Linked DNA regions of Candidatus Ruthia magnifica str. Cm (Calyptogena magnifica). The protein of the gene in region 1 binds, or shares a complex with, the protein of each later gene. Links are inferred from orthologs where the notes say so. Each region holds a gene or a part of one and is shown on either strand. Other genes may lie near its edges.

What was found.
Region 2: the proteins of mnmG (region 1) and mnmE are in contact, whole or in part, in a solved structure (PDB 9HIP), measured with the Escherichia coli proteins. The link is inferred for Candidatus Ruthia magnifica str. Cm (Calyptogena magnifica) from one-to-one orthologs.

The regions. Positions count from the first base shown.
Region 1 is NC_008610.1:76,464-83,149, forward strand. What follows is about bases 2,095-4,957. They hold mnmG (tRNA uridine-5-carboxymethylaminomethyl(34) synthesis enzyme MnmG), read left to right. Parts: upstream 2,095-2,523; coding sequence 2,524-4,392; downstream 4,393-4,957. Other genes in these bases: fba (class II fructose-bisphosphate aldolase), read left to right, coding at 2,095-2,454; rsmG (16S rRNA (guanine(527)-N(7))-methyltransferase RsmG), read left to right, coding at 4,389-4,957. Also shown: pyk (pyruvate kinase), read left to right, coding at 1-1,309; more of fba, read left to right, coding at 1,393-2,094; more of rsmG, read left to right, coding at 4,958-5,000; RMAG_RS00395 (AsmA family protein), read left to right, coding at 4,997-5,797; RMAG_RS00400 (TatD family hydrolase), read left to right, coding at 5,804-6,574; RMAG_RS00405 (RluA family pseudouridine synthase), read left to right, coding at 6,571-6,686. UniProt on the Escherichia coli protein: NAD-binding protein involved in the addition of a carboxymethylaminomethyl (cmnm) group at the wobble position (U34) of certain tRNAs, forming tRNA-cmnm(5)s(2)U34.
Region 2 is NC_008610.1:1,083,682-1,090,330, reverse strand. Bases 2,546-5,371 are described here. They hold mnmE (tRNA uridine-5-carboxymethylaminomethyl(34) synthesis GTPase MnmE), read left to right. Parts: upstream 2,546-3,199; coding sequence 3,200-4,543; downstream 4,544-5,371. Other genes in these bases: RMAG_RS05055 (GAF domain-containing sensor histidine kinase), read left to right, coding at 4,577-5,371; gshA (glutamate--cysteine ligase), read left to right, coding at 2,546-3,192. In the rest of the region: RMAG_RS05080 (hypothetical protein), read left to right, coding at 5-220; RMAG_RS05075 (hypothetical protein), read left to right, coding at 237-449; RMAG_RS05070 (Nudix family hydrolase), read right to left, coding at 667-1,590; more of gshA, read left to right, coding at 1,702-2,545; more of RMAG_RS05055, read left to right, coding at 5,372-6,061; RMAG_RS05050 (response regulator), read left to right, coding at 6,058-6,649. UniProt on the Escherichia coli protein: Exhibits a very high intrinsic GTPase hydrolysis rate. Involved in the addition of a carboxymethylaminomethyl (cmnm) group at the wobble position (U34) of certain tRNAs, forming tRNA-cmnm(5)s(2)U34.

The DNA.
Region 1 (6,686 bases):
AAACAGAGTTAAGGCAGTGCGTGCTTGGGCGCAAGTAAATCAGACTTATGTGGGTGTGTTGATGGATCTTCAAGGTCCTAAAATTCGTATTACTACTTTCAAAGATGGCATGAAAATTCAACTGAATAATGGTGATATTTTTGCACTTGATGCTGATTTGGATGAGAATTCAGGCAATCAATATTCGGTGGGTATTGTGTATAAAAAATTACCACAAGAGGTGCGAGTTGGTAATGTTTTATTATTAGATGACGGAAAAATAGTACTAGAGGTTATTGGTATTAAAGGCAATAAAATTAATACTATTGTGACACAAGGTGGTATCTTGTCAGATAAAAAGGGTATCAACCTTCGTGGTGGTGGTTTGTCTGCTAATGCATTGACTGAAAAAGATAAAAAAGATATCTTAATTGCAGCAAAAGCTAAAGCAGATTATGTGGCTTTATCGTTTCCAATTAGCGGTGATGATGTGCGTAAAACTAAGCAATTATTAAAACAAATGGGTTGTGATGCTGGTGTAATTTCAAAAATTGAACGTGCCGAGTCTTTGGTAGAGAGTGTTATTTTAGACATCATCAAAGAGTCGGCAGGCATTATGGTGGCACGTGGTGATTTAGGTGTTGAAATTGGTGATGCACAATTGCCTGCACAACAAAAACGCTTAATTAAGTTGGCTAGATCGAATAATCGAATTGTTATTACTGCAACGCAAATGCTGGAATCAATGATTACCAGTCCAATCCCGACTCGTGCTGAGGTTTTTGATGTCGCTAATGCAGTATTAGATGGCACTGACGCAGTGATGCTTTCAGCTGAAACAGCAGTAGGTAATTTTCCTGAAAACGCTGTTAAAACTATGCATGATGTTTGTATTGAAACTGAAAAAAATCCTATTGCTAAAATATCCCATCATCGTCTTGATGAAACATTTACTTATATTGACGAAACTATTGCTATGAGTGCAATGTATGCTGCTAATCATATGGGTACTAGGGTGATTGTGACCTTAACAGAAAGTGGTAAAACCGCCATATGGATGTCAAGAATTAGTTCAGGTATTCCTATTGTAGCGATGTCTGATAAAGTATCAACTTTGCAAAAAGCTACACTCTATAGGGGGGTTCATCCTTGTTTTTTGTCAACTAAAAAAGATTGGATAGAGATAAATAAGGCTGTCATTAAACGTTTACAAGTTGGTAATTTTGTTTATGATGGTGACAGCGTTATACTAACCAAGGGTATGTATAAAAATAAGTCAGGCGGTACAAATTTGATGAAAATTTTGACAGTTGGCGATTCAGAATATTAAAATAAATATAAATAGTTATAATCATTAAATAATAAGACACTAAACCTTAATTATCAAGAAAAAACTTAAAAAAGGAGAAAAATATGTTAATTTCATTAAGAGAATTATTAGATCATGCGGCAGAAAATGACTATGGCATGCCAGCATTCAATGTTAACAATATGGAGCAAGTTCATGCTATTATGCGAGCTGCAGATAAAACCAATAGTCCTGTTATTATGCAAGGCTCTGCTGGTGCAAGAGGTTATGCAGGTGAGCCGTTTTTACGTCATTTAATTTTAGCAGCAACCGAAATGTATCCACACATTCCAGTGGTTATGCATCAAGACCATGGTTCTGAGCCATCTGTTTGTTTGCGTTCAATTCAATCTGGTTTTTCATCAGTGATGATGGATGGTTCATTAAAAACGGATATGAAAACACCAGCCTCATTTGAATATAATGTTAATGTGACTGCTGAAGTTGTAAAAATGGCACACGCAGGTGGCGTTTCTGTTGAAGGTGAGTTAGGTTGTTTGGGCTCATTAGAAACTGGCATGATGGGCGAAGAGGATGGCCATGGTGCTGAAAGTAAATTAGATTTAGATATGTTGTTAACTTCAGTTGAAGAAGCCGCTGATTTTGTTAAAGCAACTAACGTTGATGCACTGGCCATTGCTATTGGTACCTCGCATGGTGCTTATAAATTTACCCAAGAGCCAACAGGTGATGTGTTACGTATTGACAGAATTAAAGAAATTTATACGCGCATTCCAGATACGCATTTAGTGATGCACGGCTCTTCTTCAGTGCCACAAGATTGGTTGAAGATTATTAACGATTTTGGGGGTGATATGGGTCAAACTTATGGAGTTCCTGTTGAAGAAATTCAAGAAGGTATTAAACATGGCGTACGTAAAGTTAATATTGATACCGATTTACGCATGGCGTCAACAGGAGCGGTTCGTAGATACTTGGTCGAAAATGCATCAAACTTTGATCCACGTAAATTCTTAAAAGAAGCAACTAATGCAATGAGTGATATTTGTGCAGCACGTTTTGAAGCGTTTGGCTCAGCAGGTAATGCTGATAAAATCACCGTGTCTTCATTAGATACTATGAGTCAAAGATATCTCTCTGGTGAATTGGACGTTCAAGTAAAGTAGATGCCTAATAATTAAGAATCAAAAAAGGCTCGTTTTAACAACGGGTCTTTTTATTTTAAGTTAATGAACATGGGACAAGCTAAGAGCTATTCAGTGATTGTTATTGGTGGTGGTCATGCTGGCACAGAAGCGGCACTTTCAAGTGCTCGTATGGGTGTTTGTACGTTGCTTATTTCTCATAACATTGAAACACTTGGGCAAATGAGTTGTAACCCTGCAATTGGCGGGATTGGTAAAGGACATTTGGTTAAAGAGATTGATGCGATGGGTGGTATTATGGCACGCGCGATTGATAAGTCTGGGATACAATTTCGTACACTAAATGCTTCAAAAGGTCCAGCAGTACGTGCGACCCGTGCGCAGGCTGATCGTATTTTGTATAAGGCACAGATTCGTTACACTTTAGAAAATCAAGACAATCTATCTTTATTTCAACAGGCAGTTGATGATTTAATCATTGAGCATGATCAAATTAAAGGTGTTGTGACTCAGATGGGGCTTGCTTTTATGGCGGATAAGGTGATTCTAACATCAGGTACTTTTTTAGGTGGTGTTATCCACATTGGACAGCGTAATTTTCAAGGCGGTCGTGCAGGTGATGCGCCATCAAACGCTTTGTCAGGAAAATTGCGTTCTTACGATTTACGTGTTAGTCGACTAAAAACAGGTACACCACCAAGATTAGATAATAGAACATTGAATTATTCCCTCATGCAAGTACAACCAGGAGACACACCATTGCCGACGTTTTCATTCATGGGTGTTAAAGAAGACCATCCAAGGCAAATCCCTTGCTATATCACGCATACTAACGAAAAAACTCATGATCTTATTCGTGATGGATTAAAAGACTCGCCCATGTTTACTGGCAATATCGAAGGTATTAGTCCCAGATATTGTCCGTCAATTGAAGACAAAGTGGTACGCTTTAGTGAGCGTGATTCACATCAAATTTTTGTTGAGCCTGAAGGGCTAACTACCAATGAGGTTTATCCAAATGGGGTGTCTACATCGTTATCTTATGAAGTGCAATTAAATTTTATTCGTTCAATTAAGGGTTTTGAAAAAGCGCATATTATACGCCCAGGTTATGCGATTGAGTATGATTTTTTTGATCCCAGAGGATTAAAACAGACACTAGAAGTTAAGAAAATCTCAGGGCTATATTTTGCTGGGCAAATTAATGGCACTACGGGCTATGAAGAAGCGGCAGCCCAAGGGTTGTTGGCAGGTGTTAATGCGGCATGTGCTATATTAGAAAGAGATGCTTGGCTACCAAAACGTAACGAGTCCTACATTGGCGTTATGGTGGATGATTTGATTACTAAAGGCGCTAATGAACCTTATCGGATGTTTACCTCACGCGCTGAATATCGCTTGTTATTAAGAGAGGATAATGCAGACGAGCGCCTTACGCCCAAGGCTAGAGATCTTGGATTGATTAGTGAGGTATGCTGGCAGTCTTTTCAAGTTAAATATGAAGCTATTACACAAGAAAAAAACCGTCTTAAAAATACTTGGATACAAGCGAGCGACACTCAAGCTGGTGTAGTTTTAAATCAAAATTTAAATCATGAATATTCTTTACTTGAACTACTTAAACGACCTAAAATTGATTATCAAATATTAAGTCAAATCGAATCTGGAAAACCGTTTCTAACGGATGCTACTTTAATTAATTCGATTGAAAATCAAATTAAATACGCAGGTTACATTAAACGTCAATTAGAGGAAATTGAAAAATATCGTAAGAATGAAAATACAATATTATCTGTAAATATAGATTATGACTCAATTAAAGCGCTCTCTTCTGAGGTCAGACAAAAACTTGAACTACATAAGCCAGAAACCATTGGTCAAGCAAGCCGTATCCAAGGCGTCACCCCTGCTTCTATTTCCATTTTATTAGTTTATTTAAAAACGTATCAGTCAAAATGAACTCTGAAGTATTGTTAATAGAAGGTGCCAGCTTGATGAATATTAAGCTTGAAAGTGAACAAATTAGCAAATTGATGAATTACCTTAAGCTAATTATTAAGTGGAATAAGAGCTACAATCTAAGCGCTATCAGAACCATGGAGAAAGGCGTTTACAAGCACTTATTAGATAGCTTATCAGTTATTGCGTATATTAAAGATAAGTCCTTATTAGATGTCGGTTCTGGTGCGGGCCTGCCAGGTATTGTGATTAGTATTATGAGGCCAGAACTTTTAGTTACTGTGCTTGATACAGTTGGTAAAAAATGTCGTTTTATGCAATTTGCTAAAACCCAACTACAATTGAAAAATCTTAATGTTATTAAGAATAGGGTAGAAAATTATCAAATTGAGTTTTGCTTTGAACAGATTATTTCAAGAGCTTTTTCAAAGGTTGAAAAAATATTGAAATTGACACAACATTTATTATGTAATAATGGCGAATACTTGCTGATGAAAGGAGCAGGTTTTCAACAAGAGACATTACCTTATGGTGTAGACATTCAGTCGTTATGCGTTCCAGAAATTTTGGGTAAGCGATATTTATTAATTTTTAGGAGAGAAAAATGAAAAAAATAGGGTATTTTTTAATAGGTTTAATCGTTATTTTAGCCCTTATTGTGACAGTTGCATTTGATCCGATGGGTAAAAAATATGCACAACAATATGCACAAAATTTACTCAAAATACCAGTAACTATTAGCCAATTTAGCACCAGTTTTTTAGATAAGCGTCTAAATATTGATTTTATTAAAGTGAAAAACCCCCCAAATTTTAACAATAAATATGCCTTTTCTTTGGACCACTTTGTATTAAAAATAAGTGATGAAAGCATCTCAGATTTGATTGTCATTGATGAGCTGTCTTTTGATGGAATAAGTTTTGTTTTGGAACAAAATAAGACCAATGTGAATTTAGTTACACTAATTGATAATCTAGATAAAACGAGTAGTGGCACTACTTTTTCTTTATCTGAAGAGATCCAAAATATCGGTAATAAAAGAATTAAAATTAATCAATTTTATGTCACTAATATCACATTAAAAATTGACACGAAGTGGCTTAAAGAAACCATCAAAGTACCTAATATTAACCTTCAAAAATTTGGCGGTGGTAGTGGTATTGCACTTAGTCAGGTTGGTCAAGAATTGATGACAGTTGTACTTAAAAATATAAAAGACGCTCTAGAGAAAAAAGGCATTGAGTTGGGTAAGAAAGAAATTAAAGAAACCCTAATGCATAAACTGAGAGTTGATAGTATTAAAGAAAAATTTAATTTAGATAAAATTAAAGACTCATTGAATTTTAGTGGCACAGAAGAGCTACAAAACAAAGCTAAAGATTTATTTAAGCAACTTGGCTTTTAATTAATCGTGCAAATAGTTGACTCGCATTGTCATATTGATAGAATAGATTTATCTGCTTTTGGTGGTAATGTTGAGCGTATGCTTGCTCATGCTAAAGAATTATCGGTAACGCAATTTTTATGTGTATGTATTGATTTAGAGCATTTTGATGAGGTATTTTCTTTGGCGAAAAATTACCCGCAAATTTATGCCTCAGTAGGCGTGCATCCTTGTGAACTAGAGGGCAAAGACCCAAGTGTGAAAGAATTATTAGTATTAGCAGAACATGATAAAATTATTGCCATTGGTGAAACTGGGTTGGATTATTTTCATGTTGAAAAGATAGCAGCTGATTGGCAAAGAGATCGTTTTAGGCGGCATATTAAAGCCTCAAATCAATCGGGTAAGCCGATGATTATTCATACACGCAATGCCAAAAAAGATACTATTGCAATTATGCAAACTGAAAAAGCCGAACAAGGTGTCATGCATTGCTTTTCTGAAAACTGGGAAACTGCCAAGGTAGTGCTAGATTTAGGTTTTTATATTTCTTTTTCTGGTGTTATTACCTTTAAAAGTGCTAAAGATTTGCGCGAAGTAGCAAAAAAAGTACCTAGCGATAGATTGTTGGTTGAGACTGATTCACCCTATTTAACGCCCGTACCTTATAGAGGCAAGCCTAATTCACCAGCTTATAGCTATTATGTCGCTGAAAAGTTAGCTGAAATTCGCGGCGTGAGTATTAATAATATTGCCAATACAACCACCAATAATTTTAAACAACTTTTTTTAGCATGAGTATAAGTTTTCAAATCGTTGATGAATTTTCAGAAGGCCAGCGTTTGGATAATTATTTGCTTAAAATACTTAAAGGTGTTCCTAAGTCGCACATCTGTAGGGTCATTCGCAA
Region 2 (6,649 bases), 1.0 Mb from region 1 along the record:
TGGAATGACTACAACATTATCAATGTATGAAAATAAATTTAACGATGGTTTAAAAGCAATATTAGTTAAAAGTGTCGAAGAAGACACAGACCAGTATGATTGTAGAACTTCATTTGACATTATTGATGGTAGAATTTATTTAACCAAAAATCAAATCAAGATTATGGATGTGCAAACTATTCTTTTAAAAGTAGTGACTCAACTATTAGTATTAATGTAGCTACTGACCATGGTGTTTGGATAATAGAGCTAAAACTAATGATATTCCAACATTTGGAAGTGCAGTTCATTCTGAAGTGACTGAAGAATTTTCAAATGGTTTTACGGCAGATGTTATAAAGGATTTTGCTACTATTGAAAATACAAAAAAGCTTTGGCAACGTATGATGATAATATTTTTTCTCAAAGATGTGGGTACAGTTAGGAGTCTAGATGCAATATTTAATTGAATTTAGATCTAGTGTTATTAAGTGTTTAAAACGACTTGTAAAACATAATTTATTCAAAATAAAATTGAAAATCTTACAAAAAGTTCCAGTACAATTAAACTAAAGATAATAATCGATTTTATCGAACTATCTATGAAATTAATAATGATAGATTGGTTATTTTGGTGGTGAAAGTCGGACATCAAAAGGTGTTTATAAGCGTCTTTAATTGGTATTTCTAAAAAGCACTAATTCCTGCAATCCCTTGCGCACCAAGTTGTTGGGTTTTTTCTAGGTCTTTAAGTGCCATTCCGCCTAAAAAGTACACAGGAATATTGAGTTTATCTACGATTTCTTTGGCTATATCCCAGCCGAGAGAAATAGTGTCTGGATGAGTTTTGGTGGTTTGTACGGGGGAGATGACAACAAAATCAGCACCCATTGTTTGAGCTTTTAGTGCTTCAGTTAGATTGTGTGTGGATACGCCCAATAGTTTATTATCAGCGCAAGGTCTTTTACTCAATTTAAGCATTTCAGTAGTGGTGAGATGCCAACCATCGCAATAGGGTTCATTGAAGGTTTTATTAATGGTATTAAGCAGTAATTTGATGTTATTTTTCTTACATTTGTTGTTAAGCTCTCTAATAAAGGAGTTATCTAACTCTATCTTGCTTCTCAGTTGAAGCAGTGTTATGTCTGAATTGAGCTTTTGATTAAATTTTCCCATCCATTCATCACTTTGGTGATTGCTTGATGGAGTGATCCAGTATTTATTGGGCAAGGTGATAGAGCTAATAAATGCTTTCATGGTGGGCAATAGTTTATAGTTATTTAATTCATCAACACTAGCCCAAGATATTGCTTGACCTTCAATACCTAAAGGCGTATTTTGGTGCTCATTTATGTTATAAATACTTAATTGAACAGCTCTATCTTCATATTTATGCATCATAGTTTTATGAAGGGTTAATTGATTAACTTGTATGCCTAATTCTTCTTTTAACTCTCTTATGATAGCCTGTTTTAGCGATTCTCCAGTTTCAATTTTGCCGCCAGGAAGCTCCCAAAAGCCACCCATAAATTGTTCTTTTTTACGTTTTGAAATGAGTATTTCTTGGTTTTTGTTGCGTAAAACACCCACAACTGTCTTGATTATTTCCATAAGTTTCTCCTGATGTAAAATAACTCTATTTTAGCATTTGAGTCTCTTTTGCAATTACAGGAAAAAATTCAACAATTAAAGCCATATAATGGGCTATTGAAGGGCAATTTAATGGGTCTAGAAAAAGAAGGGTTACGTGTGTCAAGAAAGGGTGGTATTTCTCAAGCGCCACATCCTCAAACTTTTGGTTGTGCATTAACACACCCTAATATTACTACGGACTTTTCTGAGTCATTAATAGAATTGGTAACGCCACCGTTTAGTAATGCGGTAGAAATGCTGTCTTTTTTAGAAGACACACAGCATTATTTGTATTATCATTTGCCTAAGGATCAAAACTTTTGGCCGACAAGCATGCCTTGTGCCATCCGTGGTGAAACCACCATTCCTATTGCTCAATATGGTACTTCTAACCAAGGCATGATGAAAACAATTTATCGTCAAGGGCTGGCAAATCGTTACGGCAGTGTGATGCAAATTATTGCAGGTATCCATTTTAATTATTCATTTTCTCATGAGTTTTGGCAAAAATATCAAATGTTGTTCGCTCCTACAGAGGCATTAAGGTCATTTATTGATAATAGCTATATGGGCTTAACCCGTAATATAGTGCGTTATGGTTGGATAATTCCTTATTTATTTGGCGCATCGCCTGCTGTGTGTAAATCATTTTTAAAAGGCTATCATGCTCATTCACTGATTGAGTTTAATGAGTCAACTTTGTATGAGCCTTATGCCACTTCTTTACGTATGGGGGATATTGGCTATCAGAATTTGGCTGAGAATGAGGCAGGTGTTAAGGCCAATTACAATAGTTTGAGCCATTATATAAATAGTCTTAAAGTAGGCATGCAAACCTCTTGTTCTGAGTATGAAACGATTGGTTTAAAGCGCCATGGGAAATATCAACAACTTAATGCCAATATTTTGCAGATTGAAAATGAGTATTATGCTTCTGTACGCCCAAAACCACTGGTTGAGTTAGATAAAAAGCCTCTAGATACGTTAAGTGGTAGTGGTATTGGTTATGTTGAGTTAAGATCAATAGATATCAATCAACTCTTGCCACTAGGTATCGATAAGACACAAATTTATTTTCTAGAGGCCTTTATGTTGTTTTGTTTACTTGAGACATCCTGTGTTATTTCTACCTCAGGGCAGTTTGAAATTAACACTAATGACCAATTAGTTGCCCATGAGGGACGTAACCCTAAATTAATGTTAATGCATAGAGGTAAACAGACTTCACTTCAAAAGTGGGGAAACGATATTATGACTAAAATTGAGCAATGTGCAATCTTACTAAGTGAAAGCCATCAAGTGTCTGTTCGGAATATAGCATGTCGTATTAATAATCCAGATTTAACTCCTTCTGCGATAATACTTAGCCATATGAAAGAGTGTAACAAGGGATTTTTTGATTATACTAATTTATTATCTAAGCAGTATAGAAGTGATTTTTTATCTAATACAATCAATCAAAAACACTTTGATTATTTGGATCATGAGGCAAAAATTTCATGCAAAAAGCAGCAACAGATTGAAGCCTCTGATTTAGTGGACTTTGATATATTTTTAACTGAGTATTTTAAAAATATCTAAAAAATTAATGAACAGTAGTGAAACAACAATTTGTGCATTGGCTAGTGGTGTTTGTAAAGGTGGTATTGGTGTGGTACGTGTATCAGGGCCGTTATGCAAAGTGATTGCAAAAAAAATGCTTGGATTTGTTCCCAAGCCGCGTTATGCGCATTATGGTTTATTTTTTGACCAAGAAAACGATGAAATAGATAAAGGTATTGCTCTTTTTTTCCCTAAGCCGCATTCATTTACAGGCGAAGATATATTAGAATTTCAAGGTCATGGAGGTATGAGTGTAATGTGCTGTTTATTAGAATCTGTTATATCGATGGGTGCAAAACCGGCCGATCCAGGTGAATTTTCAAAACGTGCTTTTTTAAACGGAAAAATGAACTTGGTGCAAGCAGAAGCGGTGGCAGATATGATTAATGCCAATTCAAAACGTGCCTCCAAGTCAGCATTTAGGTCTTTGTCAGGCGAGTTTTCTAATCAAGTGAATGCACTTACCAAATCTATTGTCGAACTTCGAGTTTTTGTTGAAGCGACTATTGATTTTTCAGATGAGGAAATTGATTTTTTACAGTTTGAACAAGTTAAACTTAAAGCAAAAGGTATTAAACAAGCGGTTGAAACTATTTTAAAATCTGCCACACAAGGCGTAATTTTACGAGAAGGGCTAAATGTTGTTATTGCTGGCAAGCCCAATGCTGGCAAGTCTTCATTACTGAATGCGCTCACACAAGAATCTAGCGCTATTGTGACTGATATTGCAGGTACAACACGTGATGTATTAAAAGAAACCATTTGTGTAAATGGTATGCCGCTTAATATTATTGATACAGCAGGTCTTCATGATAGTGATGATAAGATAGAAAAAGAAGGTATCAAAAGAGCGCATTTTGAAATTGAGCGTGCTGATGTAGTGTTAATGGTGTTTGATGCGCAAGATGACAAGCCAGATTTTTCAATACTGCCTAAAAATATAGATGATCAACCTTTATTGCTAATCAAAAATAAAGTGGATTTAATAAGTGGTGCTGTTAAGAAAGAAATGATTAACAATATCGTTCAATTGTCAATTTCAGCTAAGCATTCAAAAGGTATGGAGCTGTTACGAAAAGAGTTGTCCGATATTGCAGGATTAGAAGATTTTTCAGAAGGAGTTGTGCTGTCCAGAAAGCGTCATATCATTGCTCTAGAAGAATCATTAGCATCTATTGACAACGCTATTATGCAATTAGAAAATGGCGTAGTAGAGTTAATGGCTGAAGATTTGCGCTTTGCTGGTCAATTCATGGGTAGTATTACTGGAGAGTTTTCATCAGATGATTTGCTTGGTGAAATATTTTCTTCTTTTTGTATTGGGAAATAAGGGAAAATTGCCTTTTAGTTTGAAACTAAAAATATGAATATTAAAATAAAATTTTATATTTACTTTTTGGTCACGATTTTGTTCTCGCCCTTGTTGATGTATGAAGTGGTGCTTGCTTATACAATGACTAATATCGTGGATATGTTATTGATTGTCCTAATTCTGTTGGTTTATTTAGGTCTTTACTTGTCCATTCGTCAAGATTTTTTATCACCATTTAGTGATTTACAAAGTTGGATAGATGGTTATAAATCTAATCAAAGCGTACGTTTAAGCGATCATCAAAGAACCACATTTCAGCCTGTTGCAAAAGCCATTAATCATTTGATTGATGAAAATCAACATCTATATGATGACATGGAAAGCATTTTAAACAAGCAAATTCAACGTTTAAGTAAAAAATCTGCTTCTTTAGAGACACTGTATAGCGTGTCATCAAAACTTAATAAAATGCATTCGATTGACGAATTATTTACACACTTTTTACATATTTTTATTAATATGATTGGCGCTTCATCAGGTGCTGCACGCAGTTTATCTGACGATGGTCAGCTCCATCTGGTTGCGACACAAGGTGTTATTGATAGACAAGGTCAGGTGACAGATGTATTAAGTGCAGATTGTTTTTGTGGCGAAATCGCTATGGCAAGTGATACTTATGTGCAATTTAGTGTACATACTTGTGCACAATGCGTTGGTAAAAAATCTCAAACCAAAGCAAGTGTTGGTACGATATTTATTCCACTTAAGTATCATGGAAAAACACTGGGCACTTTTAATTTATTTTTTGATACATTGCCCTCACTGACTTTTGATGAACGTGCGCTTCTTAGTTCTATTGCTGAAAATATCGCTATTGCATTAGATAAAGCCCGCCTAGATGCTCAAACCAAACGCATGGAATTGTCACAAGAACGTTTATTTTTATCACAAGAGATACATGATTCATTAGCTCAAACTATTTACAGTTTAAAATTGCAAGTAACGGTACTTGGGAATATGCTTAAAACAGGCAAAAAATCTGATGCGAGTGACAAAGTATTGAGTTTACAGTCTAATATTACTCAAGCAAATCAAGAGTTGCGTGAACTGATGTGTAATTTTCGTATGCCATTAGACCCTAAAGGGATTGAGGTTTCTTTGACAAACTTACTCAATCGATTTATGTCAGAAGAAGGCATTACTACTTATTTACAAGTTGAGGGTAAGCTGCAAGTATCCCCAGAAGTAGAAATGCAAATTATGCGTATTATTCAAGAAGCATTATCTAATATACGTAAACACGCCAAAGCTCGCAATGTGCGTGTTTTGCTTTTGGTAGAACCTAATTGTCAATTGCTTATTGAGGATGATGGCATTGGATTTGAAAAAGACCAAAATGAAAGCGAAATAATGGGGAATAATATTGGCATGAATATTATGAAAGAACGAGCAATAAGAATTGGTGCTAGTATTGAAATTGAATCAGAAGTCGATGAAGGTACATGCGTTATCGTCAACCTTCCGAAATTATCATGAAAATCTATATTATTGACGACCACACTTTATTTCGTAACGGGCTCATTGCCTTATTAGAGTCTAAACAAATTAGTGCCAGTGCCGCTGCTTCTCCAGAACAAGGTTTGGCAGAAATCCCTTCTTTATCAGTGGATATTATTCTACTAGATTTACGTATGCCACAAATGTCTGGACTCGAAGTATTAAAAACGCTTAAAGAAAAAAATATCACTACACCAATTGTAATGTTAACCACCAGCACTCAAGAGTATGATTTACGTAATTGTCTTAAACATGGTGCCCAAGGTTATTTATTAAAGGATATGGATCCAGATGAGTTGGTCGATGCTTTAAATGAAGTTGTTAAAGGCTCAATTGTTGTTGCACAAGACATGACATATATACTAGCAAAAGCTCTGCGAGACGAATTAACCGATAATGAACCTTCGTTTGATTCCTTAACTAGTCGAGAAAAAGAAGTTGCCTGTCAAGTATCTAGTGGTTATAGCAATAAAGTTATTGCTAGAGAGTTAGGCATCTCCGATGGCACAGTCAAACTTCACGTTAAGTCAATTCTTAAAAAATTATCACTTAGTTCACGCGTTGAAG